Regions from separate parts of the Streptomyces sp. CA-142005 genome, predicted to be linked through region 2. Evidence: riboswitches for the same ligand, from Rfam matches in the RefSeq annotation. Region 2 holds a riboswitch; the other holds the start of a gene.
The links. Region 2 has a riboswitch for glycine ahead of gcvT (glycine cleavage system aminomethyltransferase GcvT). Riboswitches for the same ligand answer to the same signal wherever they lie in the genome.
Positions count from the first base shown of each region.

Region 1 (15,302 bases), 4.5 Mb from region 2:
CGTCACCCTGTTCCGCGACCGCCCCACCGGCGCCAGCGCCCGCAACCTCTGGCGCTGCGAGGTGGCCGGCCTGGAGACGCACGGCGACCAGATCCGCGCCGACCTCACCGGCGAGCTCCCCCTGGCCGCCGACCTCACCACGGTCGCCGCCGCCGAGCTCGACCTGCATCCCGGCGCCGCTGTCTGGGCGACGGTCAAAGCGACGCAGACACACGCATACCCGGCCTGACCGGATGGGCGCTCTACCGTGGGTGCCCATGACCCTGAGCATCCGCAACCAGCTCCCCGGCACCGTCACCGAGGTCCACTCGGGCGAGGCCATGGCCACCGTCAGACTCCGGCTGGACGGCGGCCAGGAACTCATGGCGGCCATCACCAAGGAGTCCGCCGAGGAGCTCTCCCTCGCCCCTGGCACGCCCGTCCGCGCGCTGGTGAAGTCGACCGAGGTCTCCCTGGCCACCCAGCGGGTCCAGGGCCTGTCGATCCGCAACCAGCTGCCCGGCGCGGTCACCCGTCTCACGACCGGCACCGTCATGGCCACCGTCAAGGTCACCGTCGACGGCGGCGAACTGACCGCGGCGATCACCAAGGACGCGGTCGCCGACCTCGGCCTCTTCGTGGGCTCCGACGTGATCGCCCTGATCAAGGCGACCGAGGTGTCCCTGGCGACGGCATGACACGGCGAGGGCCCCGCCCGGAAACCGGACGGGGCCCTGTGGCACGGCTTGCTCAGTCCTCGTACGCGTCCAGCGGCGGGCAGGAGCACACCAGGTTGCGGTCGCCGAAGGCCTGGTCGATACGGCGCACCGGCGGCCAGTACTTGTCGGCGGCCGAGACACCGGCCGGGAAGACGGCCTCCTCGCGGCTGTAGGCGTGCTTCCACTCACCACCGAGCGCGGCGGCGGTGTGCGGCGCGCCCCGCAGCGGGTTGTCCTCCGCAGGCCACTCGCCCGCGCCGACCTTCTCGATCTCCGCGCGGATGGCGATCATCGCGTCGCAGAACCGGTCCAGCTCGGTGATGTCCTCCGACTCGGTCGGCTCGATCATCAGCGTGCCGGCCACCGGGAAGGACATGGTCGGCGCGTGGAAGCCGTAGTCGATCAGGCGCTTGGCCACGTCGTCCACGCTCACGCCGGTCGCCTTGGTCAGCGGGCGCAGGTCGATGATGCACTCGTGCGCGACCAGGTTGCCGGGGCCCGTGTAGAGCACCGGGTAGTGCGGCTCCAGGCGCTTGGCGATGTAGTTCGCGGAGAGCACGGCCACCTGCGTGGCCCGCTTCAGGCCCTCGCCGCCCATCAACCGGACGTACGCCCAGGAGATGGGCAGGATGCCCGCGGAACCCCACGGAGCGGCCGAGATCGGGCCGACGCCCGTCTCCGGGCCCGCGGCCGGCTGCATCGGGTGGTTCGGCAGGTACGGCGCCAGGTGCGAGCGGACGCCGACCGGGCCGACGCCGGGGCCGCCGCCGCCGTGCGGGATGCAGAAGGTCTTGTGCAGGTTCAGGTGCGAGACGTCACCGCCGAAGTGGCCCGGCTTGGCGAGGCCGACCAGGGCGTTGAGGTTGGCGCCGTCGACGTACACCTGGCCGCCGGCCTCGTGGACCTGGGCGCAGATGTCGGCGACGTGCTCCTCGAACACGCCGTGCGTGGAGGGGTAGGTGATCATCAGCACCGCCAGCTCGTCACGGTACTGCTCGATCTTGGCGCGCAGGTCCGCGACGTCGATCTCGCCGTCCTCGGCGGTCTTGACAACGACGACCTTCATGCCGGCCATCACGGCGCTGGCGGCGTTGGTGCCGTGCGCGGAGGACGGGATCAGGCAGACGGTGCGCTGCTCGTCCCCGTTGGCGCGGTGGTAGCCGCGCACGGCGAGCAGACCGGCCAGCTCGCCCTGCGAACCGGCGTTCGGCTGCAGGGAGACCTTGTCATAGCCGGTGACCTCGGCGAGACGTTCCTCCAGCTCGCGGATGAGCGTGAGGTAGCCCTCGGCCTGCCCGGCCGGGGCGAAGGGGTGCAGCTGGCCGAACTCCGGCCAGGTGACCGGCTCCATCTCGGTGGTCGCGTTGAGCTTCATGGTGCAGGAGCCCAGCGGGATCATGCCGCGGTCGAGCGCGTAGTCGCGGTCGGCCAGCCGGCGCAGGTAGCGCAGCATCGCCGTCTCGGACCGGTGCTGGTGGAAGACCGGGTGGGTGAGGTACGTGTCGGTGCGCAGCAGCTCCTCGGGCAGGGTGTCCTCGGCCGTCGCCTCCAGCGCCTCGATGTCGCCCTCGACGCCGAAGGCGGACCACACGGCGGCGACCTGGGCCCGCTTGGTGGTCTCGTCGCAGGCGATCGAGACCTGGTCGGCGTCGACCAGGTGCAGGTTGACGCCGTGCTCCCGGGCGGCGGCGACGACCTCGGCGGCCTTGCCGGGCACCCGCGCGGTGAGGGTGTCGAAGAACGCGCCGTGCACGATCTCGACACCGCCGGCCTTCAGGCCCGCGGCGAGGATCGTGGCGTACCGGTGCGTCCGCCGGGCGATGGTCTGCAGGCCCTCGGGGCCGTGGTAGACGGCGTACATGCCGGCCATCACGGCGAGCAGCACCTGCGCGGTGCAGATGTTGCTGGTCGCCTTCTCCCGGCGGATGTGCTGCTCGCGGGTCTGCAGCGCGAGCCGGTAGGCCCTGTTGCCGTCGGCGTCGACGGAGACGCCCACGAGACGGCCGGGCAGGCTGCGCGCGAACTTCTCGTGCACCGCCATGTAGCCGGCGTGCGGGCCGCCGAAGCCCATCGGCACACCGAAGCGCTGGGTGGTGCCGACGGCGATGTCCGCGCCCAGCTCGCCCGGCGAGGTCAGCAGGGTCAGCGCGAGCAGGTCGGCGGCGACGGTGACGAGCGCGCCGAGCTCGTGCGCCTGGTCGATGACCGGCTTGATGTCGCGTACGGCACCGGAGGCGCCCGGGTACTGGATCAGCACGCCGTTGATCTCACGCGCGGCGATGTCGGCCGGGATGCCCTCGCTGAGGTCGGCGACGACCACCTCGACACCGGTCGGCTCGGCGCGGGTCTGGATGACGGCGATGGTCTGCGGCAGCGCGTCCGCGTCGATGAGGAACAGGCCCTTCTTGTTCCTGCCCATGCGCCGGGACAGCGCCATGGCCTCGGCGGCCGCGGTGCCCTCGTCCAGCAGGGAGGCGCCGGAGGTGGGCAGCCCGGTGAGGTCGGCGACCATCGTCTGGAAGTTCAGCAGCGCTTCGAGGCGGCCCTGGGAGATCTCCGGCTGGTACGGGGTGTAGGCCGTGTACCAGGCCGGGTTCTCCATGACGTTGCGCAGGATCACCGGCGGGGTGAAGGTGCCGTAGTAGCCGAGGCCGATCATGGAGTCGAGGACCTGGTTGCGGTCGGCGAGCGAGCGCAGCTCGGCGAGCACCTCGGCCTCGGTGCGGGCGCCCGGCAGATCCAGGGCGTCGGCGTTCTTGATCACATCCGGGACCGCCGCGGCGGTCAGCTCGTCCAGCGAGCCGTAGCCGACGTGCGCGAGCATCTTGGCCCGCGCCTCCTGGTCGGGCCCGATGTGGCGCTGCTCGAACGGGATGCCCGCTTCGAGCTCCGAGAGCGGAATACGATGGGCGGTCATTGCGGAGGCCTCCTGGTCTGACGCGACCTTCGAGGGCACCACGGCGCGGGTGCCCGGACGGCCTCCCCCTCTGTCATCTCAACCTGAGAGCTTCACCGGGGCCTTGAAGTCCCGGTTTTCACCGTCGGTGAGAGCGGAAGCCGTCGACACCCGCCCTGCTTTCCAGAGTGACCTCGTCCGTGCGGTACGTGAGCCTGAGAGATTCCGGGGAGGATTTGCTCCTTCGGCGCCTCCGAGGTGGTCGGAGGACTCTCCCGCACGGGGTCAGCAGCCGCTGTCAGCCTACCAGCGAGGCCGGCGCGCGAGCCCTCGAGTGGCCGCCTCCCTGAATCTGCTCTTTCGTAGTGCTTACGGATGAGTTGCGACCACGTGGAGGGAGAGGGACCGTGCAGACCGAGATCGATCCGCGCAACCTGATCGGCCGCAAGGCGTTCGACCGCAACGGCACCAAGATCGGCACCATCGACGAGGTGTACCTCGACGACGCGACCGGCGTACCCGAGTGGGCGGCGATACGCACCGGCCTGTTCTCCCGCGACGCCTTCGTCCCCCTGGAACCGAGCGAGCTGATCGAGGGCTCCCTCCACGTCCCGTTCGACCGCGCTCTGATCAAGGACGCCCCCGACTTCGGCGTGGGCCGCCATCTCTCCCCCGAGCAGGAGCTGCAGCTGTACCACCACTACGGCCTGGACGTGGCATCACCTTCCGCGGCCCCGGACCACGACTTCGGCAAGCTGGCGGGTTCAGAGGAGACGTGACCTTCTCCGGGGTCCGGGTCGGGCGGGTGGGAAGGATCCGAGACCAACGGCAACGGATCAGCGGACTCCAGCGCGGGATCATCGACAGAGAACGTCCGCACCCGCCCCGGAGCGGACTGCGGCGTCTCGAACCGCACGGTGACCCGCCCCAGCCCACTCCCCTGCACCCACCCGTGGCCGTACTCCGCATGCCTTACGTCCTGGCCTGCCCGCCAGTGACGTTCAACCGGCTCCGGCCGCTCCAGAACGGACTCCGTCTCACTCCTCTCCGGCTCCTCCGCCGGAGGTGACGGCATGGCCTGCGCGAACAGGTCCTCCTGGGTGTAGTCGGCGAGCCCGGAGACACCCACGCCCAGCAGCCGTACCCCACCCGTGGTGTCCACGGAGTCCAGCAGCCGCGCGGCCGCCTCGCGCACGACCGCGGGATCGTCCGTGGGCCCTCTGAGCGTCTCGGAGCGGGTCAGGGTCGAGAAGTCGTACCGGCGCACCTTCAGCACGATCGTCCGCCCCGACAGCCCGGCCCCGCGCAGCCGCCCCACACACCGGTCGGCGAGCCGCTGCACCTCCAGCCCGATCCGGAGCCGGTCATGGATGTCCACGTCGTAGGTGTCCTCGACCGACACCGACTTCGCCTCGCGCTCGGCCACCACGGGCCGCTCGTCGTGGGCCAGGGCCATGGCGTACAGCGCGTGCCCGTGTGCCTTGCCCAGCAGCCGGACCAGCTCGTCCTCGCCCGCCTCGGCCAGCTCCTCGACCGTCGCGATCCCGGCGCGGCGCAGATGGTCCCCGGTGGCCGGCCCGACCCCCGGCAGGGTCCGCACCGGCATGGGACCCAGCAGGGCCCGCTCGGTGCCCGGCCGGATGAGCACCAGGCCGTCCGGCTTGGCCTGCTCCGAGGCGATCTTGGCGAGCATCTTGGAGGCGGCGAGCCCCACCGATCCGGTCAGCCCGGTGACCGCCCGTATGTCCGCGCGCAGCCTGATTCCGGCCAGCCGCGCCGACTCCTCGTCCCAGGCCGTGCCCCCGGCCTCCAGATCCACGAACGCCTCGTCCAGGCTGAGCGGCTCCACCAGCGGTGACAGCTCCCGCAGCAGCGCCATCACCTGCTCGCTGATCGCCCGGTACACAGTGAAGCGCGGCACCAGGTACGCGGCGTTGGGTGCCAGCCGGCGTGCCTGGGCCATGGGCATCGCCGAGTGGACCCCGAAGACGCGTGCCTCGTACGACGCGGTGGCCACGACCCCGCGCGGCCCGAGCCCGCCCACGACGACCGCCTTCCCGCGCAGGCTCGGCTTGGATGCCTGCTCCACCGAGGCGTAGAAGGCATCCATGTCGAGATGCAGGATCGTGGGCGCGTTTCTCACATCTCCGATGCTGCACCACGGCACTGACAATGCCGGGGGTGCGGAGCGCGCCGGGGCCGGACCGCCCTCAGACCGCCCGGTTGCGCCGCCGCGCCAGCTCGTCCGCGGGGTTGTGCCCGACCAGCGTCTCGCCGGTGTCGACGCGCTCGCCGTGCAGCTGGGACAGCGCGCTCTCCACGTCCCGCCACACCACGCCGACGGCGATCCCGAAGATGCCCTGGCCGCCCTGGAGCAAGGCGTGGACCTCGTCCGGCGAGGTGCACTCGTACACCGTGGCGCCATCGCTCATCAGGGTCATCCGCTCCAGGTCACGGAAACCGCGTTCCCTGAGGTGCTGCACGGCCGTGCGGATGTTCTGCAGCGAGACCCCGGTGTCCAGGAACCGCTTGACGATCTTCAGGACGACGACGTCGCGGAAGCTGTACAGCCGTTGCGTGCCCGACCCGTACGCGGGCCGCACGCTCGGCTCCACCAGGCCGGTGCGCGCCCAGTAGTCCAGCTGCCGGTAAGTGATGCCCGCGGCCGCGCAGGCCGTCGGCCCGCGGTAGCCGATGTGTTCCGCCGCCATGGACGCCGCCCCTCCGCCGTTCGGCACCACCGTCGGCCGCTGCGGAGCGTGACCGACCGCGCTGCTCGGTTGGGGATACCCGCTGTTCGAACGCAGCTGAGAGCTAGGGGGAGGGTACGGACCGCTCTCCCCGAACCCGCGTCCGGGGGCACCCCCAGCCGTACCGTCGCCGCTGGTGCTCACGCCGACCTCCGTCCTTGACCTGCCTTCACGACGGTAGGCAGTCACCAGGGGTGCGTCAACGATCGCCACACTCGGCACGCCGAGTGATAATCACCCTGGGAGTGGTTTCCCGTGTCCCACCGCGGGGAAAGGCTAGCCGAATGCGTTCGGGGGAGGCCGCAGGACGCTCTCAATGGCCGGTGGCAATTGCCCGCGCACAGGTGCGCCGACGCTCACCGGCCGTTCGACTCACTGGCTGCTGGTGCCGAAGTCCTCGGGCGAGATCTGGTCGAGGAACTCGCGGAACTTCTCCACCTCGTCCTCCTGCTCGTCCGGAATGGCGATGCCGGCGTCGTCCAGCACCGCGTCACTGCCGTAGATCGGCGTTCCGGTGCGCAGGGCCAGCGCTATGGCATCGGAGGGGCGGGCGCTGACCTCGACGCCGCTGGCGAAGACCAGCTCCGCGTAGAAGACACCTTCACGCAGATCGGTGATGCGTACTTCGGTCAGCTCCTGGCCGACGGCCTCCAGCACGTCCTTGAACAGGTCGTGGGTCAGCGGCCTGGCGGGGGCCATGCCCTGCTGGGCGAACGCGATCGCCGTCGCCTCCCCCGGCCCGATCCAGATGGGGAGGTAACGGTCGCCTCCCACTTCGCGCAGGAGCACGATCGGTTGGTTGGAGGGCATTTCGACCCGGACACCTACGACATCGAGCTCGTTCACACAGCAACCCTAGGCCGTGCTCGGGACGTTTGGGTAGTCGGGCCGGGAACAGGTGGCCGATCCGGCCGCTCACGGCCCCCGCTGTTCAGGGCAGCCGCACCCCGAGAGCGGTCTGCACCAGTGCCGTGTGCAGCTTCACCGTGAGCGCCGCCAGCTCCTTCGCACGGGCCTCGGCATGGGCCCTGGTCTGCGGGTTGCGGTGACGCCTGAGCGGGGCCACCACCTGGTCGACGAGTCCGGCCTCGCGGTCGGCGGCCGCCTTCATCACCCGAAGGTGGCGTGGCCCGATCCCGAACCGGCCCAGTTCGGCGACGAGCGAGGCCACGGTGACCGCCTCGGCGTCGTACGCCCCGTCCTCCAGGGGAGCGATGAGCCCGTACGACTCCCACTCCTCGAGGTCGCCCTCGTCGATCTCCGCGGCCGCCAGCAGCTCGGCCCTGCCGAGCCGGGCCACCGTGCGCGCCGCGGACGGCTCCGGAACGTCCTCGGCGGTGCGCTGACGGCCCACCACGGGCAGCTGGACGGCCTCGCCCCGTTCCATGGCGTCCAGGTGCTCGCGGATCACCTTGAGCGGCAGATAGTGGTCCCGCTGCATCCGCAGCACATGCGCCAGGCGCTCCACATCCCCGGCGCTGAACTTGCGATATCCCGAAGGGGTCCGCTGCGGCTCGATGAGCCCCTCCGACTCCAGGAAACGGATCTTGGAGACGGTGACTTCAGGGAACTCCTCGCGCAGCACGTTCAGCACCGTGCCGATGCTCATCAGCCCACTGTCCCTGGCGGCGGTACCGCTTCCGGCACCGCCGCTCGGTGTTTGAAGCATGGACCTTCCCTGGGGGTCCCCCCGGACACCGGGTCCGGGGGCGGGTCAGATGCCCTGCCGGCTCGCGTAGAACACCAGCCGGTACTTGCCGATCTGCACCTCGTCACCGTTCGACAGCGGGACCTGATCGATCCGCTCACGGTTGACGTACGTGCCGTTCAGACTGCCCACGTCGGCCACGGTGAACGAGCCGTCCGGAGAGCGCCGGAACTCCACGTGCCGCCGCGAGACCGTGACGTCGTCCAGGAAGATGTCGCTCTGCGGGTGACGGCCGGCCGTGGTCAGGTCGCTGTCCAGCAGGAAGCGGCTGCCCGAGTTCGGTCCCCGGCGCACCACCAGCAGCGCCGAGCCCATCGGCAGCGCGTCCACCGCGGCCTGCGCCTCGGGCGACAGCATCGGCATCTGCGTCTGGCCGGTGACCTCCGCGTCGTAGGCCTCGAGCCCGGAGATCGAGATCGTGGACGTCGTCTCGGAGGCACGCTCCGGCGCCACTCCGGGGCGCAGCGGCGCGCCACAATTGGAACAGAAGCGGGCGTTCTCCGCATTGCGGTTACCGCACCTCGTACACACCAGGACCGACATCGACGGATCCTCCTGCGGCTGCCCCGCCGGGGCGTTGGACGCGTACGGACCGGGGGCGAACCCTCCACCCGCACCTGAGGTTGACGGTTGCCCGAAACCTATGCCGCCGGACCGGGAAGGGTCAACCGACGCCCCGCCCTGACCTCCGGAAATGTCACCGCCCGGACCAGCGACCTGGTCCCGGAACAGCGGGCGCTGACCCTCCGCGTCAGGCTGTGCGCGGTGACGAGCGGTCGCGTTGTCGCTGCCCTCTCGCGCGCTCTTGCGGAACAACTTCGCAAACAACTTCACGGGCGATTCCCCTTGACCGAAACAGACCCGCCCGTGGGGCAGGACGAACCCTGATTGCCTACACCGGCCGAGCCGGACATTCTCACAACGTCCGTATCCACCAGACAGTTTCCACCACGCACCACCCCTTCGGTGCGCCGACCCCCCGCAACCTCATGCCCCTGCCCGACGTCCCCCATGCACCACCGGTTCACTGGGAGGACGACCGAGCGTAGTCAGGCCGCTTCGCCTGTCGCAAGGCGTCGACGACGATCTTGCCCGACTGCTGGACCGTCACCGTGGCCTGCTCCTTCTCCAGCGTCTGCACCACGCCTCCCGGGATGTTCAACGCCGGCTCCAGGTCCTGCGGCTTGCCGATGACCTTGAAACGATAGGGGGCATTGATCTTGTTCCCGTCGACACCGACGCCCTTGCCGGAGTCCGTGAAATAGGTGCCCGCGACCACCCGGACCCCATTGACCTGGATCGCCTCGGCACCGGCCGCGCGCAGCTCCTGGATCGCGTCGAGCAGCATGTCCGCCTTGACCGTCCCCTTCGTGTCCTCGATCGTCATCGTGATGCCGGGACCCTGCGCCGCCACCGTGCCCGCCAGAATGCCGAGTTGCTTCTCCTTCTCGGCCGTCTGCTTGCGGGCCTCCGCCGCCTGGTCGGAGCTGCTCTGCAGTTCCTGGCGCTGCTTTTCGAGTCCCTGCTTCTCGTCCTCAAGACGCTGTGTACGCGAATCCAGTTCATCGAGAATGCGAACAAGATCTTCCTGGCGCGCGCCGCGCAGCGCGCTGTCGCTGTCGCTGTTCGACGCCACCTGCACGGCCAGGCCGAAGCCGAGCCCGAACAGCAGCAGGGCGACGATGAGTTGGGCCCGGCTCACCCGCGGCGGCCACAGCCCCTTCACCAGCCGCTGCCGACCGGACAGCTGCTCTTCCGTGTTCTGTCCCGGCGCCGGCTCCGGCTCCGGTGCCCGCGCGGGCACCTCCTCGGGGAGCTCCTTGCGCAGCCTGTGTTCCGGCCTGTCCGGCTGGTCCGGCTTGTCCGGCTGCTCGTTCCGCTCGTTCGGCTCGTTCGCCTCGTTCGGCTCGCTCATCGGTATCACGCCCGGAACACATGCCGCCGGATCGCCGCGGCATTGGAGAAGATCCGGATGCCGAGGACGACCACCACACCCGTGGACAGCTGCGCACCGACGCCCAACTTGTCGCCCAGGAAGACGATCAACGCGGCGACGACCACGTTCGACAGGAACGACACCACGAAGACCTTGTCGTCGAAGATCCCGTCGAGCATGGCCCGCAGACCGCCGAAGACGGCGTCCAGTGCCGCGACGACGGCGATCGGCAGATAAGGCTCGACGACCGCCGGAACCTCGGGCCGGACCAACAGGCCGGCCACGACTCCCACGACGAGGCCCAGTACGGCGATCACGATGTGCCCTTCTCAGTCTTCTCGGTGCTCGGCTGTGCTGTGCGTACGATCACACTCGGTGCGGCGGGCAACCGTACGTCGCCCTCCGCGGAGATGGTGGCGCGGATGCCGAAGTTCTGCTCCAAGGCGTGCAGATACAGGCCGTCCGCACTGCTCTGGAACTCGGTGCTCAACCGTTCCCCGTCCCCCACCGCCAGCACCGTGTACGGCGGCACCAGCGGCTTGTTGTCGACCAGTATCGCGTCCCCCGCGGCCCTGATCGCGGACAGGGCGGTCAGCCGCTGGCCGTTGATGGAGACGGCCTCGGCGCCGGACTCCCACAGCCCGTTCACCACGCGCTGCATGTCCCGGTCGCGCACCCGGCCGGTGTCGGAGAACCCGGAGGTCTCCCGCGGGTTGGTGCCGTCACCGCCGGTGCTGGCCTCCTTGGCGTCGTTCACGACGAGCTTGACGCCCGGACCGTGGACCGCCGTGGCGCCCGACAGCACGCCCACCAGGTCCGCCTGTGCACTGCCGCCGCTCGACTTCAGAGCCGCCCGCTGGCGCGCGCTGACGTCGTCCCGGAGCCTGTCGACCGTACCCTCCAGCTTGTCCGCGTTCGCGGTCTCGCTGTCGATGCGGTCGATCAGCTCCTGCCGCTCCTTGGCCACCACGGGCGCCGCAGCCCGTGTCTGTGCCGCCCCGACGGTCACGACGAGCGCAGCGAGGACGAGGCCGGCCGCGAGGCCGAGCTTCGCCCGGAGGGTCTTGGGCAGACCGCCCTCGCCCTCGGACTTCTTGCGGGCGGCGGCCTCGGCGTACCCGTCGTCGAGGCTGTGGTCCATGACGTTGGTGATCAACGACATGGAGGCGTCCGGGCGCCGTGCCCGCGTGGGGCTGCTCCGAACGGGGGGTTGCTGCGGCATGCCGCACATCGTCGCATGTCGCGAGGAGTACCTCCGAATGGCCCCACCGGCGTGCCGGACAGGCCCCCTTGGAGGACACTTGTCCGGCACGCGCGCGTGCGTGGGTTTTGCCGCCCGGCGGCGTGTACTCCCTCACCGCCGGGCCTTGCCTCCCGGCCTTACCTCCCGGCGCTGTCCACGACGGCGGACCACTCGTCCAGCAGGGCCTGTGCCGAGGCGTCGTCGGGTCCCTCGGCCCACAGATGGGTGACGGCCTCGGCCGGGTCGGGCAGCACCATCACCCAGCGCCCGTCCGTCTCCACGACCCGCACACCGTCCGTGGTGTCGACAAAGCGATCCCCTGCCGCCTCGACCACTCGCCGCATGACCAGACCCTTGACGGCCCACGGCGTGGCCAGGTCCCGCTTGAGCACGTGCGCTCGCGGGATGCGCGCGTCGATCTGGCTCAGCGTGAGCTGCGTGCGCGCCACCAGCCCGATCAGCCGTACGAAGGCCGCCGTGCCGTCGTAGACGCTGCTGAACTCGGGCACGATGAACCCGCCCTTGCCGTCACCGCCGAAGATGGTGCCCTCCTCGCCGCCGACGCGCGTGAGGTCGTCCGGCGACGTCGTCGTCCATTCGACCTGGGTGCCGTGGTAGGCGGCCACCTGCTCGGCGATCCGGGTCGTGGTCACCGGCAGCGCCACCCGGCCGCTGCGCCGCTCCGCGGCCACCAGGTCCAGCATCACCAGCAGCGCGCGGTCGTCCTCGATGATCCGGCCCTTCTCGTCCACGAGCGACAGCCGCTCGCCGACGGGGTCGAACCGGACCCCGAACGCGGCCCCCGAGGACGCCACTATCTCGCCCAGCCGCACCAGCCCCTTGCGCCGCATCTCCTCCGTCTCCGTGGGCCGGGACTCGTCGAGACCGGGGTTGATGGTCAGGGAGTCCACGCCCAGCTTGCCGAGCAGGCTGGGCAGCACCAGCCCGGCACTGCCGTTGGAGGCGTCGACGACGACCTTCATGCCGGATTCGGCGATCCCGGTCGTGTCGACGTTCCGCAGCAGCGATCCGGTGTAGGAGTCGAAGACGCTCGCCGGGAAGTACAGGTCGCCGATCTCGCCGGGGAACGCCCTGCGGTACTCCTGCCGCGCGAACACCCGGTCCAGCTTGCGCTGGCTGCCCTGCGACAGGTCGGCGCCGTTGCCGTCGAAGAACATGATGTCGACCGAGTCCGGCACACCCGGCGAGGTCCGGATCATGATGCCGCCGGCGCTGCCGCGCGCGGTCTGCTGCCGGGCCACGGGCAGCGGTACGTTCTCCAGGTCGCGTACGTCGATGGCGCTGGCCTGCAGAGCGGAGATGACCGCCCGCTTGAGCGCACGGGCGCCTCGGGAGTGGTCGCGGGCCGTGGTGACCGTGGAGCCCTTCTTGAGGGTGGTCGCGTAGGCGCCGGCCAGCCGCACGGCCAGTTCCGGCGTGATCTCCACGTTCAGGATGCCGGACACGCCCCGGGCGCCGAACAGATGGGCCTGGCCTCTGGACTCCCAGATGACGGACGTGTTGACGAAGGCACCGGCCTCGATGGTCTTGAACGGATAGACCCGGACGTTGCCCTGGACAATCGATTCCTCACCGATCAGGCACTCGTCACCGATGACCGCGCCGTCCTCGATCCGCGCGGCCCGCATGATGTCGGTGTTCTTGCCGACGACACAGCCGCGCAGGTTGCTGTGCTGCCCGACGTACACGTTGTCGTGCACGACGGCCTTGTGCAGGAACGCGCCGCTCTTGACGACGACGTTCGAGCCGACGACCGTGTGCTCCCGGATCTCCGCGCCGGCCTCGACCTTCGCGTAGTCGCCGATGTACAGCGGCCCGCGCAGTACGGCATCGGGGTGCACCTCGGCGCCTTCCGCCACCCACACACCAGGGGAAATCTCGAAGCCGTCGATGTCGACGTCCACCTTGCCCTCGAGAACGTCCGCCTGGGCCTTCACATAGCTCTCGTGGGTACCGACGTCCTCCCAGTAGCCCTCGGCGACAAAGCCGTAGATCGGCTTGCCTTCCTTCATCAGCTGCGGGAAGACGTCACCGGACCAGTCCACCGGAACATCGGCTTCGACGTAGTTGAACACCTCGGGCTCCATGACATAGATGCCCGTGTTGACCGTGTCGGAGAAGACCTGTCCCCAGGTCGGCTTCTCCAGGAAACGCTCGACCTTGCCTTCCTCGTCGACGATGGTGATGCCGAACTCCAGCGGATTGGGCACCCGGGTCAGACAGACCGTGACCAGCGCGCCCTTCTCCTTGTGGAAATTGATCAGCTCCGTGAGGTCGAAGTCGGTCAGGGCATCGCCGGAGATGACGAGGAAGGCATCGTCTTTCAACGCCTCTTCGGCGTTCTTGACGCTTCCGGCGGTACCGAGTGGCTTCTCCTCATTGGCATAGGTGAGCTCCATTCCGAGCTCTTCGCCGTCGCCGAAGTAGTTCTTGACGAGCGATGCCAGGAACTGAACGGTGACGACGGTCTCGTTGAGCCCGTGCCTTTTGAGCAGCCGTAGCACGTGCTCCATGATCGGGCGGTTGGCCACGGGCAGGAGCGGCTTGGGCATGCTAGAGGTCATGGGGCGCAGGCGGGTGCCTTCGCCCCCGGCCATCACGACGGCCTTCATGTCGGAAGCGTCCTCCTCCAAGAAACGACGGTCTAGCCGACTTCACCCGTCCAGATTGTCCCGCACTTTTCCACCGCGGGCCATGTGGCGTAACGTCCGGACAATCGCCGAGCTCAATCGGCCATGGCGTCCGCGCGAACCAGACGGCGGACCTGTACCACGTAGAGCACTCCTGCCCACCAGTAGAGCGTTGTACCCCATCCGGCGAACGCCCATCCGAAAACAGCAGCGAGTGACGCGATCCAACCGCTCCCATCGCTAAGGAGCAGCAACGGGAAGGCGTACATCAAGTTGAAGGTGGCCGCCTTCCCGAGGAAGTTCACCTGGGGCGGCGGGTACCCGTGCCGGCGGAGGATGCCCACCATCACCAGAAGCATCAGCTCTCGGGCGAGCAGGAGGGCGGTCAGCCACAGCGGCAGGATCTCCCGCCAGGTGAGACCGACCAACGTGGAAAGAACATAGAGTCGGTCGGCGGCGGGATCGAGAAGCCGGCCGAGGCTGCTGATCTGATTCCAGCGCCGGGCGAGCTTGCCGTCGAGATAGTCACTGATCCCGCTGAAGGCCAGCACGAGGAGAGCCCAGCCGTCGCTCTTGGGGCCCCCGAACTCGGGCCTGAGGATCAACCACAGGAACAGGGGTACGCCGACGAGCCGTGCCATGCTGAGGATGTTGGGGATGGTGAGGACCCGGTCCGTCTGGACACGCGTCTCCTGGACCTCCACCCGGGGGCCTCCTGTGCGAAACGAGCCAACGATGCCCCCTGACCCTACCTCAACGCAAAAAAGCTCCGGCCCCTGGGCAGTGCCCAAGAGCCGGAGCTGTAAAAGGAGTTCGGCGGCGTCCTACTCTCCCACAGGGTCCCCCCTGCAGTACCATCGGCGCTGTGAGGCTTAGCTTCCGGGTTCGGAATGTAACCGGGCGTTTCCCTCACGCTATGACCACCGAAACACTATGAAACTGTGAACGCCGCACCACCCTCACCGGGCGGGGCTGTTCGTGGTTTCAGAACCAACACAGTGGACGCGAGCAACTGAGGACAAGCCCTCGGCCTATTAGTACCGGTCACCTCCACCAGTTACCTGGCTTCCAGATCCGGCCTATCAACCCAGTCGTCTACTGGGAGCCTTACCCCATCAAGTGGGTGGGAGTCCTCATCTCGAAGCAGGCTTCCCGCTTAGATGCTTTCAGCGGTTATCCCTCCCGAACGTAGCCAACCAGCCATGCCCTTGGCAGAACAACTGGCACACCAGAGGTTCGTCCGTCCCGGTCCTCTCGTACTAGGGACAGCCCTTCTCAAGACTCCTACGCGCACAGCGGATAGGGACCGAACTGTCTCACGACGTTCTAAACCCAGCTCGCGTACCGCTTTAATGGGCGAACAGCCCAACCCTTGGGACCGACTCCAGCCCCAGGATGCGACGAGCCGACATCGAGGTGC
Region 1 covers NZ_CP192078.1:2,214,545-2,229,846, forward strand. Annotated here, with positions in the region: gene ACQPXS_RS10635 (ABC transporter ATP-binding protein) at 1-229, shown strand, start outside; gene ACQPXS_RS10640 (TOBE domain-containing protein) at 258-677, shown strand; gene gcvP (aminomethyl-transferring glycine dehydrogenase) at 730-3,615, opposite strand; glycine riboswitch at 3,788-3,882, opposite strand; gene ACQPXS_RS10650 (PRC-barrel domain-containing protein) at 4,002-4,373, shown strand; gene ACQPXS_RS10655 (DNA polymerase IV) at 4,295-5,737, opposite strand; gene ACQPXS_RS10660 (MerR family transcriptional regulator) at 5,805-6,488, opposite strand; gene ACQPXS_RS10665 (bifunctional nuclease family protein) at 6,717-7,190, opposite strand; gene ftsR (transcriptional regulator FtsR) at 7,276-8,013, opposite strand; gene ACQPXS_RS10675 (FHA domain-containing protein) at 8,059-8,886, opposite strand; gene ACQPXS_RS10680 (DUF881 domain-containing protein) at 9,077-9,967, opposite strand; gene ACQPXS_RS10685 (small basic family protein) at 9,973-10,305, opposite strand; gene ACQPXS_RS10690 (DUF881 domain-containing protein) at 10,302-11,219, opposite strand; gene ACQPXS_RS10695 (sugar phosphate nucleotidyltransferase) at 11,369-13,864, opposite strand; gene ACQPXS_RS10700 (CDP-alcohol phosphatidyltransferase family protein) at 13,978-14,586, opposite strand; rRNA gene rrf (5S ribosomal RNA) at 14,694-14,810, opposite strand; rRNA gene ACQPXS_RS10710 (23S ribosomal RNA) at 14,897-15,302, opposite strand, start outside.
Region 1: linked by a shared signal. The riboswitch ahead of gcvP (aminomethyl-transferring glycine dehydrogenase) and the one ahead of gcvT (glycine cleavage system aminomethyltransferase GcvT) in region 2 are both predicted to bind glycine.

Region 2 (15,302 bases):
GACGCTGTTGCCGTCCTTCAGCACCGGGTCGATCGCGACGTAGACCGGGATGCCGCCGGGGGTCCGTCCGGTGCGCACGTCGAACTTCCCGACGGTGGCCGTGGCGAGGTAGCTCGCCATCGGCCTCGACTCGCGCCAATGGGTGTACGTCGAACCGCCCTTGTCGTACGTCGACACCAGCCGGCCGTTGGAGACGCCGGTCAGGCCCTTCGGCGCCTTGATCCGGATGTCGTAGGTGGCCTTGTCGGCGGGGTGGTCGCTGGACGGGAACCAGGTGGAGGCGGCGTTGGGCTCACAGGCGACGAAGACCCCGTCGGAGGTCTTCATCCAGCCGTACTTGGAGCCGAAGACGATGGGACCGCCGAGGGGCTCGGGTATGCCGCCGTAGGTGACGGACACGGTGAACTCGCGGCCCTTGGAGAGGGTGCCGCGCGGGATGACGGTGATCTCGTCGCCGTCGCGCGTGAACCGGGCGCGTCTGCCGTCGACCTCGACCCGGGTGATCTCCAGCTTCTGGAGGTCGAGGTCGAAGGAGGAGAGGTTCTGGGTGGCGATCGCAGTGAGGGTGGTCCGGCCGTCCAGGCGGCCGGTGTCCGGGGCGTAGGCGATGTCCAGGTCGTAATGGCGGGCGTCGAAGCCGCCGTTGCCGAGCTGCGGGAAGTACGGGTCACCGATGCCTGCGGCGCCCGGAGTGGGGGCGGAGGAGGCTGCGACCACAAGGAAGGAGGCCGCCGCGGTGGCGACGGCCCCTAAGCGTGCCGAACGGGAGAGTGCCATGAGTCGTCCCTTTCGAGCGTGTGCCGGTCAGTAGACGGACACGGTCGACTCTGCACTCCCCCGTTCAGGCATGTACATGACTTTGCCCAGTTGTCATGCGTTACTTGTCGGTTGACTCCTGGGAGTCGGCCGCCGCGGGCTCGGCGGCGTCGGCCTCGGGCTCCTCCGCCGGAGCCTCGGCGTCGGCCTCCGCCGTGTCGCCCTCGGCAGTGGCCTCGGTCTCGCTCACCGACGCCTCGGCCTCAGCCGTGGGCTCCTCCGCCGCCGTGTCCTCGGCGTCAGCCTCGGCCGCGACCGCTGCCGCCACCGCCGCCGACGTCTCCGCCGACTCCTCGAGGACCGCGTCCGGGACCAGCTCCGACGCCTCCTTGGCGGCGGAGAGCAGGACCGTGTCCTGCGGGGCCTGGTCCTCGAAGTTCTCGGGGTGGTGACAGGCGACCTGCTGGCCGGGCTTCAGCTCGATGAGCGGCGGCTCGGTCGTCTTGCAGATCTGCGTCGCCTTCCAGCAGCGCGTGTGGAAACGGCAGCCGGAAGGAGGCGCGATCGGGGACGGCACATCGCCCTGGAGCAGGATGCGCTCGCTCTTCGCGTTCTTCCGCTTCGGGTCCGGGATCGGCACCGCCGACATCAGCGCCTTGGTGTACGGGTGCATCGGCGCCTTGTACAGCAAGTCCCGGTCGGCCAGCTCGACGATCTTGCCGAGGTACATGACCGCGATCCGGTCCGAGACGTGCCGGACGACCGAGAGGTCGTGCGCGATGATCACGTACGTCAGGCCGAGCTCCTCCTGGAGGTCGTCCATGAGGTTGACGACCTGGGCCTGGATCGACACGTCCAGGGCGGAGACCGGCTCGTCGGCGACCACCAGCTTCGGCTTCAGGGCCAGCGCACGTGCGATGCCGATGCGCTGGCGCTGACCGCCGGAGAACTCGTGCGGGTAGCGGTTGTAGTGCTCGGGGTTGAGACCGACCACCGACAGCAGCCGCTGGACCTCCTTCTTGATGCCGCCCTCGGGCTCGACGCCCTGCAGCCGGAAGGGAGCGCCGATGATCGTGCCGATGGTGTGGCGCGGGTTCAGCGACGAGTACGGGTCCTGGAAGATCATCTGCACGTCCCGGCGCAGCGGGCGCATGCCCCCCACACCGAGGTGCGTGATGTCCTCACCCTCGAACTCGACCTTGCCGCCGGTCGGTTCGAGCAGCCGGGTGATCAGCCGGCCCATCGTGGACTTGCCGCAGCCGGACTCGCCCACGACGCCCAGCGTCTCGCCGGCCCGGACCTCGAAGTCGATGCCGTCGACCGCGTGCACCGCGCCGACCTGACGCTGAAGCAGCCCCTTCTTGATCGGGAAGTGCTTCTGCAGGCCGGTGACCTTCAGCAGCACCTCGCCGTCGGCGCGGTCGGCGCCTTTGCCCTGCGCAGGAATCGTCACTGCTTTCTCGTCACTCACAGCTTCGGCGCAATCTCTTCGGTCCAGATACGCTCCCGCTGCTCCTTGCTCATGTGGCAGGCGGCCCAGTGCTTGCTGCCGACCTCGGTCAGCTCGGGGCGGACCGTGCGGGTGACGTTGTCCTTCGGGATGTCCGCGTACGGGCAGCGGGGGTTGAAGGCACAGCCGGACGGGATGTTGATCAATGAGGGCGGGGAGCCCTTGACCGGGATCAGGCGGTCCTGCTGCTCACGGTCGAGGCGCGGCATCGAGCCGAGCAGGCCCCAGGTGTAGGGGTGCCGGGGCTCGTAGAACACCTTTTCCGCCGGTCCCCGCTCGACGCAGCGACCGCCGTACATCACCAGGATGTCGTCGGCCAGTTCGGCGACGACGCCCAGGTCGTGGGTGATGACGATGACCGCGGAGCCGAACTCCTTCTGCAGATCGCGGATCAGATCGAGGATCTGTGCCTGGACGGTCACGTCGAGGGCGGTCGTCGGCTCGTCCGCGATGAGCAGTTCGGGGTTGTTGACCAGCGACATCGCGATCATCGCACGCTGACGCATACCGCCGGAGAACTCGTGCGGGTAGTTGTCGACGCGCTTGTCGGGCTGCGGAATGCCCACCCGGTCGAGCATCTCGACCGCTCGCCTGCGAGCGGTCTTCTTGTCGACGTTGTGGTGGATCCGGTACGCCTCCACGATCTGCTGGCCGATCGTGTAGTACGGGTGCAGGGCGGACAGCGGATCCTGGAAGATCATCGCCATCTCGCGGCCGCGCAGCTTGCGCACATGGTCGGGATCCGCGGACAGCAGCTCGGTGCCGTCCAGCCAGATCTCACCCGAGATCTGCGCCTTGCGCTTGCCGTACTGGCCGGCGGTGTGCAGGCCCATGATGCCGAGCGAGGTCACCGACTTGCCGGAGCCGGACTCGCCGACGATGCCGAGGGTCTTGCCCTTCTCCAGCTGGAAACTGAGCCCGTCCACGGACTTGACCAGGCCGTCGTCGGTCGGGAAGTGCACCTTCAGGTCGCGCACTTCGAGGAAGGCGGACGGCGTGTGTGTGGCAGTCGGCTCGCCCACGGCGGCTCCGGTCTTGCTGAGTTCGGTCATGACAGCCTCACTCGGGGGTCGATCACGGCGTACAGGATGTCCACCACGAGGTTGGCGAGCAGAACCGCGAGAGAAGTGATCAGGGTGACGCCCAGGATGATGGGCAGGTCCTGGTTCTTGATGGCGCCGAGTACCGCCTGGCCCAGACCGGGCAGGTTGAACGTCGACTCCGTCAGGATGGCGCCGCCGATGAGGGCGCCGAGGTCCATGCCGAGCATGGTGAGGATGGGCGTCATCGTGGAGCGCATGGCGTGCTTGCCGATGACGGTCTGCTCCTTGAGGCCCTTCGCGCGCGCCGTGCGGATGTAGTCCTCGCCGAGGATCTCCATCATGGTGGCGCGGGTGATCCGGGCGTACATCGCCGCGTACAGGAACGCGAGGGTGATCCAGGGCAGGATCATGGCACCGAACCAGCCGCTGAAGCTCTTGTCCAGGGGGACGTACTGCGCGTCGATCCAGTGCAGGCCGAAGACGAAGACCGCCGAGGCGAGCATGCCGGTGAAGTAGATGGGAAGGGAGACACCCGACAGCGCCACGAGCATCGCGCCGCGGTCCCAGAGGCTGCCCCGCTTGAGCGCGGAGAGCACGCCCGCCGCCACACCGAAGACCAGCCACAGCACGGCCGCACCGAGCGCGAGTCCCAGGGTCACCGGGAAGCGGTCGGTCAGCAGCGGCCAGATGGCCTGCTCACTGCGGAAGGAGTAGCCGAAGCACGGCGCGGCACATCGGGTGACGTCACCGCCGGCCGCGTAGGTGCGGCCCACGAAGATGCCCTTGAAGAAATGCCAGACCTGGGTGTAGATCGGGTCGCCGAGTCCCAGCTTCACCCGCACCGCTTCGACGGCGGCCGGGTCGGCCTGCTTGCCCACGAAGCTCGAGGCGATGTCCACCCCCGCCCACTTGGGGATGAGGAAGAAGATGCCGAAGACCACCATGACGATGACCACGAGCATCACTGCGGCGGCGAACAACCGCCTGATGAGGTAAGCGAGCACAGCTCTCGGCCCGCCGCGGATCGCGGGCCACCTACGGTCTCCCCCACTGCCTTATGGGCGTGGGAGGTGCCCCCAGGTGGCCCGCGATCACGCGTCGCCGGCCTTCACCTGCCTTTCGTGCTGTTCGGCGGGTGTGCCGGGTTTACTTCGCGGACTTCAGGCCGAGGTTGACGAAGTCGTACATACCGCTGTAGCCGTCGGTGGTGTACACGTTCGCCAGGTTGTCCCCGCGCCAGTTGATGAACTTCTCGAAGACGAAGGGCAGGTAGTACGCGCCCTCCATGACCTTGTGGTTGATCTCCGTGGAGATCTTGGTCTTGCCCGCGTCGTCCAGCGTCTTGTTGTACTGGTCGAACAGGCCGTCGATCGCCTTGTCCTTGATCAGCGCGTAGTTGGAGTTACCGCTCTCAAGGATGTACTTGCTGTCCCACAGCGGCAGACCGAAGCCCTGGACGGACGGGAAGTCCGGACCCCAGCCCATGATGATGATGCCGTAGCCCTTCTTCTTCACGTTCGAGGGGCTGCCGATGATGCCGGTGGTCTGCGAACCGTCGTACTGGTCGATCTCGGCGGTGATGCCGATCTTCTTCAGCGACGCCTGCAGGGACTGGGCGGTGGCCACCTCGACCGGCTTGTTGTTGCGGACGGCGATGGTGGTCTTGAAGCCGTTCGGCTTGCCGCAGGCCTTCAGCGCCGCCTTGGCCTCGGCCTCGTTGCCGGTCTTGTTGGCGCCGGCGAGCTTGTACGGGTCGTACTGCTGGCCCTCGGCGCCCGGGATGGACGGCGGGAGCATGTTGGTGCCGATGTCACCACCGGCGACCGGGCCACCGCGGGCGGTCTGCAGGGACACGTGGTCGGCGCCCAGGATGACGGCCTTGCGGCACTCGAGGTTGTCGAACGGCTTCACGCTCTGCGGGAAGACCGCGTAACGGATGTAGCCGGAGACCGGGTTGTCCAGGTTGGCCTTGTGCTCCTTCAGGGCGGTGGTACGGCCCTGCGGCGACATGCCGGTCTGGTTGATGTCCAGGTCCAGGTCACCGTTGATCAGACGCTGGTCGAGCTGGTTGGCGTCCGAGAAGAACTTGACGGTGATCTTGTCCGGGTAGGCCTTGCGGATCGGGTCCGAGGCCTGGCTCCACTTGTCGTTACGGACCAGGGTGAGGTCCTTGCCCGGGCTGTACGACTCGAACTTGTACGGGCCGGAGGAGAACGGGTGCAGACCGTACTTGGACTTGGTGTCCTTGTCCTGGCGGACCGGGGACGCCGAGACAAGGGCCAGCATCTCCTCGAAGTCCGAGTTGGCCTTCGGGAGGTGGAAGACGATGGTCTTGTCGTCGGGCGTGTCGATCGCCTTCAGACCCAGCTTGTCCTTGGAGGAGTCCTTGTACGGGCCCTTGTACTCGCCCTTGGGGTCGAGGATGTCCTTCAGGTAGACCGGGCCGCCGGACAGCACGTCCTGCGCCCAGACACGCTCGATGCCGTACTTGATGTCCTTGGACGTGATCGCCTTGCCGTCTTCCCACGTCACGCCGTCACGCAGGGTGTACGTGTAGGTCTTGCCGCCGTCGGTGACCTTGGCGAGTCCGGTGGCGAGGTCCGGAGTGAGCTCGGCGCCGGCCTTGCCGGGCTCCGTCTTGCCCGTGACGAGCTGACGGCTGTAGTAGCGCGCGAAGTTCCACATGAAGCCGTAGTAACCACGCGTGGTGTCCCACGAGTCGGCGTCCTGGGCACCACCGAAGCGCAGCGTGCCGCCCTTCTTGGCCAGGGAGGCCTGAGCGACCTTGTTGTTGGCCGCGTCGAAGCCGGCCGCGCCGGTCTTCGAGCCCTTGTCGCCGTTGTCGCTGTCGCCGCCGCCGCACGCCGCCGTGGTCAGCAGCGCGGCGACCGCGGCAGCAGCGGCCAACGCCTGCTTCCGCCGCCCTGAGGTGCGTTGGGTAGTCACGATCTCGGATCCTCCGGATATTGATGAGAGACCCCGTGCCAATGCCACGGGACGCTTGGGGTAAGACGGTTCAGCGGGAGCCCTTCGGGTCGAGCGCGTCCCGCACGCCGTCGCCGAAGAGGTTGAAGGCAAGAACGGTCACGAAGATCGCCACACCCGGGACCACCATGTACATGGGGTCCGAGTCGTAGTAGTCGATCGCGCTCGAAAGCATCTGCCCCCAGGAGGCCGTAGGCGGCTTGACGCCTACGCCCAGGAAGCTGAGTGCCGCCTCGGTGAGGATGTTGGTCGGGATCATCATCGTCGTGTACACGACGATGGGCGCGACGAGGTTGGGCAGCAGTTCCTTGAAGAGGATGTAGAACCGCCCGGCGCCCAGCGACCGGGCGGCCTCGACGTACTCGCGCTCACGCATCGAGAGGGTCTGTCCGCGCACCACGCGTCCGATGTACGGCCAGCCGAAGAATCCGATGACCAGGATCATCACGAACACCCGCACGTTGGAGCCGGTCAGGCCGAGCAGGTCGTTCGGCATGACAGAGACCAGGGCGATGGTGAAGAGGAGCTGTGGGAAGGCCAGCAGACCGTCCATGACGCGGCTGATGACGGAGTCCACCCAGCCGCCGAAGAAGCCGGCCAGGATACCCAGGACGGTGCCGAGGACCACGGCGACCATGGCGGACAGGAAGCCGACCAGGAGCGAGATCCGGGCACCGTAGAGGACGCGGGCGAAGATGTCCCGTCCGTTGACCGGCTCGACGCCCAGCAGGTGGTCGCCGCTGACACCGCCCAGCGACCCCTTGGGGGTGCCGAACAGCGGGTCGATCATGTCCTCGTGGAAGACGTCCGGGTCCTGCCCGAGCAGATTGGTGATCACCGGCGCGAGCAACGCGACCAGGATGAGGACGAGCACGACGACGCCACCCGTGAGGGCGAGCTTGTCCCGCTTGAGACGCTCCCAGGCGATCCGGCCCAGGGAACGCCCCTGTACGGCCTTCTCTCCGGCAGCGACAGCCGCGGCTTCTTCGGCCGCGCTCGGGGCCGTTTCCGCAGTCGGCTCGTGCAATGGTGCCGTCATCTGGCAGGGACCCCTCTCAACCGGCGGTGGCCGGCCCGCGCTTGCCGCTGGTAGCGGCCTCAATCAGTCCGTCGTACACAGGGGCGAACCCCTTGAAGGGGGAGTCTTCAACGCTTGCGCGATCAGCCGCCAGCCTTGACGGGGAATGGATGCGCAACCGTGATGCAAGCTGGCGTTTCCTGTTATGCGGACAGGAAGTCGCGGGGACCGGACGAAGCCGGGCCGGACATACGGGTGCGCCGGAGGCCTTTACGGGCGATATCCCCAGGTCAGCAGCGTCAGTAGCCGCCGTGCACCGGTGGATAGCCGTAGCCCGCGGCCGGCGGCTGGGGCGAGGTCTGGAGCTGGGGCGGGGCCGCGTGGGCCTCGCGGTCGTAGAACGGGCGGGCGCCGGCCCGCATCCACATCACGACCGGGTCATAGTCGTCGGTCATCGCGACCGTCGACACCGGCAGGCCCTCCGGGACCGCCCCGATGGACTGCTGCATCATCGCGCGCACCGAGTCGACCGCGGCCGGGGAGGTGTCGTACACGTCCAGGCCGATGGCGAGGTACGGCGCGCCGAGCGCCGGCTGCACCCAGGCGCGGCGCAGGGAGCGCAGGGCCGGGGTGCGGTGGGCGTTCTGCGTGAGGAGGGCGTAGAACTGGGGGATCTCGATGCCGGGTTCGGTCAGCCGGAGGGGGCCCGCGGGCTGGCGGTCCAGGCCGGTGGCGATGCGGCGCAGATCCAGCCAGGGGATGCCGACGCCGCCGCCCGGGGCGTGCGGGTTGAGCCAGAGGCCGTAGTGGTCGGGGTAGAGGGTGCGGGCCACGTCAAGGCCGTCGACGACCTCGTACGAGCGGTTCCAGCCGCTGGCCGAGAGCTCCTGGGCGGAGGTGACGCAGGGGGCGTACTGGAAGCCGTCGACCTCCATGTTCCCGTACTGGGCGTCCGGGGAGCCGGCCTGGCCGTGCCACAGGAGCATCCAGATCTGGCCGGAGGAGGGGGTGGCGAGGGCGCGGAGCAGGGCCTCGTAGGCGTCGTAGCGGCCGGGGGTGACCTGGCGCAGCGCATGTTCCACGCTGACGCTGCCGCTGTGGCTCGCGCTCACCTGTCGTGCCCTTCTTTTTGTGCCCCGGTGTCGGGAGACAGCTTATGCGCCTACCGGCCCGGGGCCCTGGGTGTGTGCGCCCCTCGAGGTGTTTCAGTGGCCGTACTGATAGAAGGGGCGGACGTTCGCCTTCAGCCACTCGGCCACCGGGTCGTCCGTCACGTCCAGAAGGACCAGGTTGACCGGCCACTGCACCGGGATCTTTCCGAGAGCTTTGCCGAGGGCCTGCAGGGGGAGGCTGCGCAGGTCGCCCTCCCACTGGGAGAGCTCGACGCCCACGAACATGACCGGGTCGTCCGTCTCGATGGCGGCCAGGCAGCGGCGGGCGGTGCGGACCACGCCGGTCCCGGCGAACTCGGCGGACGCGGCGGAGAGGAAGTCGACCGGGTCGTCCTGCCAGTCGGGCTCGAAGAGGCGGACCCGGGCGCCGGTGTTCGGGCCGTCCAGCGGGGTACGGCCGATCCGGCACAGCTCGGCCACCGCCGCGGGCGGGAGCGGGATGCCGACCAGCGCGTCGGGGTTCACCGCGAGGCCGATCTGCGGGGGCAGGCCGCGGGCGAACTCCACGGCGGGGGCGATGGTGTACGGCATGTGGGGGCCGGCCGCCTGGCGCAGCTGCTCCTCGGAGCTGAACACCGGGACGTACGCCTGGCCCTCGATGTCCAGCGAGGGCAGGTCGAGCGGGCCGCTGTCCGGACCGCCGCCGTTGGGCAGCGGGATCCAGAGCAGGCTGCGGCCCAGCACCTCGATGATCCGGCCGGCCGCCGCGGGTATGCCGAGGGAGGCCGAGAGCACCTCCTCCAGCTCGTTGCCGGGCCAGCCGCCGTGCGGCTGGGGGTGCGCCTGTGCCGGGAAGTCCGCGGGAATGTCCGCCGGGAAGTCCATCTGCCTACCGCCTGCTGGGAACCACTGCTGTGTCCATGAAGGCTAGCGGGTGGCTGTGACAGGGCCTCACCTTGTGAAGCCTCGTCCCACGAAGGCGATCCGCTGGAGGGCGTCCGCCGCCGGCCGGTCCAGCAGCACCGCCGCGCCGCAGCCCGCGGGCAGCTCACCGCGCTCGACCGCCGCGAGCAGCCGGGCGGTCGTCCGGCGGTGACGGCGGAAGGCGTAGGCCGAGACGCCCCGGCCGCGCTCGCGCTGGCCCTTGCGCGCGGTCTCGGGGGTGACGTCGAGCAGGAGCAGATGGAGGGTGCCGCCCCGGCGGCGGGCCTCGCGGGCGAGCCAGGCGCGCACCCAGGGCTGGGTGCCGCAGTCGTGCACGACGACGCCCTCGCCGGTGCGCAGGGCGCGGCGCAGGCCGGCGTAGTGGGCGAGGCGGACCAGGGGGCGGTAGAGGGCGTAGGGGAGGAGGCGGGGGGCGCGGGCGTCCCAGCGGTCGCGGGTGTCCTGGGAGTCGACGCGGCGGCCGGCGACCGCGCGGTGCATCAGGGTGGACTTGCCGCTGCCGGGCAGGCCGGTGATCACGACCAGGTCGCGGGGGCCGAAGAGCAGGGCGCGCGGGCCGTGGCCGGCCCGGTCGCGCAGGTCCCGGACGACCGCGGCCGGGGCAGGGCGCTGCCCCGGCACCGCGATGCCGGTGGTGACGGTGGCGTACACCGGAGTCCTGTTCACCGTGGTCGTCCTCCCCTGCCTGCTCGGTAATATTCGTTCCCGCCGTACGCAAAGAGAAGGTAATGGAGGATGTCGCCTGCAGGGTCCGGGTCGTGCCACAGGTCGGTTACAAAAGGGCGCTCGCCGTGCAATGATGTGGCCGCCAACTGCATACCGGCCGCTTGAATCCGCGCGGGAGAGTCCCCAGCAGCCTTCGCTGGGGCGCCGAAGGAGCAAGTCCCTCCCTTGAATCTCTCAGGCCCCGTTACCGCGCGGGCGAGGCACATCTGAAAAGCGGGCCGCTGCGTCAGTGGCTCCACCCAAGGTGCAAGCCGTGATCGTCCCGGTGGCGGTCGTGGCGAACCTCTCAGGTTCCGATGACAGATGGGGAGGAACGTTCCTCGCCCGTCCCGCTGCGTCCTGGGAGACGACCGACCGATGAGCAGTACCGAACTCCGTCACACCGCGCTCGATGCCGTGCATCGCTCGCTCGGTGCGACGATGACCGACTTCGCCGGCTGGGACATGCCGCTGCGCTACGGCTCCGAGCGCGACGAGCACCTCGCCGTGCGGACGAAGGCGGGTCTCTTCGACCTCTCCCACATGGGCGAGATCACCGTCACCGGCGCGGAGGCCGCCGCCCTCCTCGACTACGCCCTGGTCGGCAACATCGCCACCGTCGGCGTGGGCCGCGCCCGCTACACCATGATCTGCCAGGCCGACGGCGGCATCCTGGACGACCTGATCGTCTACCGGCTCGCCGAGACCGAGTACATGGTCGTCGCCAACGCCTCCAACGCCCAGGTGGTGCTGGACGCGCTGACCGAGCGCGCCGCCGGCTTCGACGCCGAGGTGCGCGACGACCGGGACGCCTACGCGCTGATCGCCGTCCAGGGCCCGGAGTCCCCCGGCATCCTGAAGTCCCTCACCGACGCCGACCTGGACGGCCTGAAGTACTACGCCGGCCTGCCCGGCACGGTCGCCGGCGTCCCGGCCCTGATCGCCCGCACCGGATACACCGGCGAGGACGGCTTCGAGCTGTTCGTGAAGCCCGAGCACGCGGTCGAGCTGTGGCAGGCGCTGACCAAGGCCGGCGAGGGCGCAGGCCTGGTCCCGTGCGGCCTGTCCTGCCGGGACACCCTGCGCCTGGAGGCGGGCATGCCGCTGTACGGGCACGAGCTGACCACCTCGCTCACCCCCTTCGACGCCGGGCTCGGCCGGGTGGTGAAGTTCGAGAAGGAAGGCGACTTCGTCGGGCGCGAGGCGCTCACCGAGGCCGCCGCCAGGGCCGAGCAGAACCCGCCGCGCGTCCTCGTCGGCCTGATCGCCGAGGGCCGCCGGGTGCCGCGTGCCGGGTACGCCGTCGTCGCCGGCGGCGAGGTGATCGGCGAGGTCACCTCCGGCGCCCCCTCCCCCACCCTGGGCAAGCCGATCGCCATGGCCTACGTCGACGCGGCGCACGCGGCGCCGGGCACCGAGGGCGTCGGCGTGGACATCCGGGGCAGCCATGAGCCGTACGAGGTCGTGGCGCTGCCGTTCTACAAGCGCCAGAAGTAGACACTGGGCGCGGTCACTGTGTGACCCCGCGCACGTTTCCGCTGCTCACAGCGGCTTCCGCAGTCCCCCCTTCATCAGCACTCCCGCGCGTACAGGAGAATTCAGGCCATGAGCAACCCCCAGCAGCTGCGCTACAGCAAGGAGCACGAGTGGCTGTCGGCCGCCGAGGACGGCGTCTCGACGGTCGGCATCACCGAGTTCGCGGCCAACGCGCTCGGCGATGTCGTCTACGCCCAGCTCCCCGAGGTCGGCTCCACGGTGACCGCGGGCGAGACCTGCGGCGAGCTGGAGTCCACCAAGTCGGTCTCCGACCTGTACTCGCCGGTCACCGGTGAGGTCACCGAGATCAACGAGGACGTCGTCAACGACCCGTCGCTGGTGAACTCCGCCCCCTTCGAGGGCGGCTGGCTGTTCAAGGTGCGCGTCGCGGAGGAGCCGGCCGACCTGCTCTCCGCCGACGAGTACACCGCCGAGACCGCCGGCTGAGGAGTCGTAGCCGTATGACCGTCCTGAACACGTCCCTGCACGAGCTGGACCCGGAGATCGCCGCCGCGGTCGACGCCGAGCTCGGCCGCCAGCAGTCCACGCTGGAGATGATCGCCTCCGAGAACTTCGCGCCGCTCGCGGTGATGGAGGCGCAGGGCTCCGTCCTCACCAACAAGTACGCCGAGGGCTACCCGGGCCGCCGCTACTACGGCGGCTGCGAGCACGTCGACGTCGCCGAGCAGATCGCCATCGACCGGGTCAAGGAGCTGTTCGGCGCCGAGTACGCCAACGTCCAGCCCCACTCCGGCGCCTCCGCCAACCAGGCGGCCCTGTTCGCGCTGGCCCAGCCCGGGGACACCATCCTCGGCCTGGACCTGGCACACGGCGGCCACCTGACCCACGGCATGCGCCTGAACTTCTCCGGCAAGCAGTTCAACGTGGTCGCCTACCACGTGGACGCCGCCACCGGCCTGGTCGACATGGCCGAGGTCGAGCGGCTCGCCAAGGAACACCGCCCCAAGGTGATCATCGCCGGCTGGTCGGCGTACCCGCGTGAGCTGGACTTCGCCGCCTTCCGCCGGATCGCGGACGAGGTCGAGGCCTACCTGTGGGTCGACATGGCGCACTTCGCGGGCCTGGTCGCGGCCGGTCTGCACGCCAACCCCGTGCCGTACGCCGACGTGGTCACCTCGACCACGCACAAGACGCTGGGCGGTCCGCGCGGCGGCATCATCCTCGCCCGCGGCAAGGACTTCGCGAAGAAGCTGAACTCCGCCGTCTTCCCGGGCTTCCAGGGCGGCCCCCTGGAGCACGTGATCGCGGCCAAGGCCGTCTCCTTCAAGGTCGCCGCGAGCGAGGACTTCAAGGAGCGCCAGCGTCGTACAGTGGAGGGCGCCCGCATCCTGGCCGAGCGTCTGACGGCGGCCGACGCCCGCGAGGCCGGCGTGAACGTCCTGTCCGGCGGCACGGACGTGCACCTGATCCTGGTGGACCTGCGCGAGTCCGAGCTGGACGGGCAGCAGGCCGAGGACCGCCTCCACGAGGTCGGCATCACGGTCAACCGCAACGCGGTCCCGAACGACCCTCGCCCGCCGATGGTCACCTCGGGCCTCAGGATCGGTACGCCCGCCCTCGCCACCCGCGGCTTCACGGCCGAGGACTTCGCCGAGGTCGCGGACGTGATCGCCGAGGCGCTGAAGCCGTCCTACGACGCCGAGGCCCTCAAGGCGCGCGTGAAGGCGCTCGCCGACAAGCACCCGCTGTACCCGGGCCTGAACAAGTAGGTCCGGACAAGTAAGTCCCCGGTGGGGTACCCGACGGCAGACCGCCGGAGGGTGCCCCGCCACCCCCCGTCTTGAGGAGTGACCGTGGCCATCTCGGTCTTCGACCTGTTCTCGATCGGCATCGGCCCGTCCAGCTCCCACACGGTCGGCCCGATGCGCGCGGCGCGGATGTTCGCCCGCCGCCTGCGCAACGAAGGGCTGCTGGAAAAGACCGCCACCGTCCGGACGGAGCTGTACGGCTCCCTGGGCGCGACCGGGCACGGCCACGGCACCCCGAAGGCCGTCCTGCTCGGCCTGACCGGCGACTCGCCGCGCACGGTGGACGTGGAGACGGCGGACGCGCGCGTGGAGGCGATCAAGGCCGCGGGCCGGATCAGCCTCCTCGGCGAGCACGAGATCCCCTTCTCCTTCGACAAGGATCTCGTGCTGCACCGCCGCAAGGCCCTGCCGTACCACGCCAACGGCATGACGCTGTGGGCGTACGACGCCTCGGGCGCGGAGCTGCTGTCGAAGACGTACTACTCGGTCGGCGGCGGCTTCGTCGTGGACGAGGACGCGGTCGGCGCGGACCGGATCAAGCTGGACGACACGGTCCTGAAGTACTCCTTCCGCACCGGCGACGAGCTCCTGCGCCTGACGAAGGAGACGGGTCTGTCGATCTCCTCCCTGATGCTGGAGAACGAGCGGGCCTGGCGCACGGAGGAGGAGATCCGCGCGGGCCTGCTGGAGATCTGGCGGGTGATGCGCGAGTGCGTCGGGCGCGGCATGTCCCGCGAGGGCATACTGCCCGGCGGCCTGAAGGTGCGCCGCCGCGCGGCCGTCTCCGCCCGCCAGCTGCGCGCCGAGGGCGACGCACTGGCCCACGCCATGGAGTGGATCACCCTCTACGCGATGGCCGTCAACGAGGAGAACGCGGCCGGCGGCCGGGTGGTGACCGCCCCGACGAACGGCGCGGCCGGCATCATCCCGGCGGTCCTGCACTACTACATCAACTTCGTCCCCGGCGCCGACGAGGACGGAGTGGTCCGCTTCCTCCTCGCCGCCGGCGCGATCGGCATGCTCTTCAAGGAGAACGCCTCCATCTCCGGCGCCGAGGTCGGCTGCCAGGGCGAGGTCGGCTCCGCCTGCTCGATGGCCGCGGGCGCGCTGGCCGAGGTCCTCGGCGGCTCCCCGGAGCAGGTCGAGAACGCGGCCGAGATCGGCATGGAGCACAACCTCGGCCTGACCTGCGACCCGGTCGGCGGCCTGGTCCAGATCCCGTGCATCGAGCGCAACGGCATGGCCGCGGTCAAGGCGGTCACCGCGGCGAAGATGGCCATGCGCGGCGACGGCTCCCACAAGGTGTCCCTGGACAAGGTCATCAAGACCATGAAGGACACCGGCGCGGACATGTCCGTGAAGTACAAGGAGACGGCGCGGGGCGGGCTGGCGGTGAACATCATCGAGTGCTGACGCCGTCAGGTCCGGGCCAGCAGCACGTCCTCCCCGGTTGACGGGCGCAGGCCGTCGGTGCGGCCGGTGAAGTAGCGCTCGGCGTGGGAGGCGCCCGGGATGTGGTGGGCCTCCTTGAAGCCGGCCTCCCGGGCCAGGGTCAGCATCTCGTCGGGGGTGTAGAAGCTGAGGAACGGCGTGCCGGACGCCCGGGCGCCCGCCTCGCTCGCCCTGAGACCGGCGCGGTCGCGCTCGTCCACGAGGTGTTCCGGGAGCAGGAAGGTCAGGGCCAGGGTCGAACCGGGTGCCAGCCGGGCGAGCCGGCGCAGGGTGGCCGCCGTGGCCTCCTTGGTGAGGTACATGGTGACGCCGGTGGAGGCGACCACCGCCGGCCGGCAATGGTCGAATCCGGCCGCGGCGAGCCGCTCCGGCCGGCTCCCCGCGCTCGTCTCGAAGTCGACCGGCACCAGGTGCAGCCGGTCGGGGACGCCGTAGCCGAGTTCGGCGAGGCGCCGGCGCTTGAAGTTCTGC
Region 2 covers NZ_CP192078.1:6,749,763-6,765,064, reverse strand. Annotated here, with positions in the region: gene ACQPXS_RS31645 (M1 family metallopeptidase) at 1-777, opposite strand, end outside; gene ACQPXS_RS31640 (ABC transporter ATP-binding protein) at 878-2,209, opposite strand; gene ACQPXS_RS31635 (ABC transporter ATP-binding protein) at 2,224-3,318, opposite strand; gene ACQPXS_RS31630 (ABC transporter permease) at 3,315-4,313, opposite strand; gene ACQPXS_RS31625 (ABC transporter substrate-binding protein) at 4,456-6,255, opposite strand; gene ACQPXS_RS31620 (ABC transporter permease) at 6,326-7,333, opposite strand; gene ACQPXS_RS31615 (enhanced serine sensitivity protein SseB C-terminal domain-containing protein) at 7,612-8,424, opposite strand; gene ACQPXS_RS31610 (enhanced serine sensitivity protein SseB) at 8,518-9,309, opposite strand; gene ACQPXS_RS31605 (AAA family ATPase) at 9,376-10,035, opposite strand; glycine riboswitch at 10,198-10,295, shown strand; glycine riboswitch at 10,296-10,408, shown strand; gene gcvT (glycine cleavage system aminomethyltransferase GcvT) at 10,453-11,571, shown strand; gene gcvH (glycine cleavage system protein GcvH) at 11,680-12,057, shown strand; gene glyA (serine hydroxymethyltransferase) at 12,072-13,340, shown strand; gene ACQPXS_RS31585 (L-serine ammonia-lyase) at 13,425-14,792, shown strand; gene ACQPXS_RS31580 (class I SAM-dependent methyltransferase) at 14,798-15,302, opposite strand, start outside.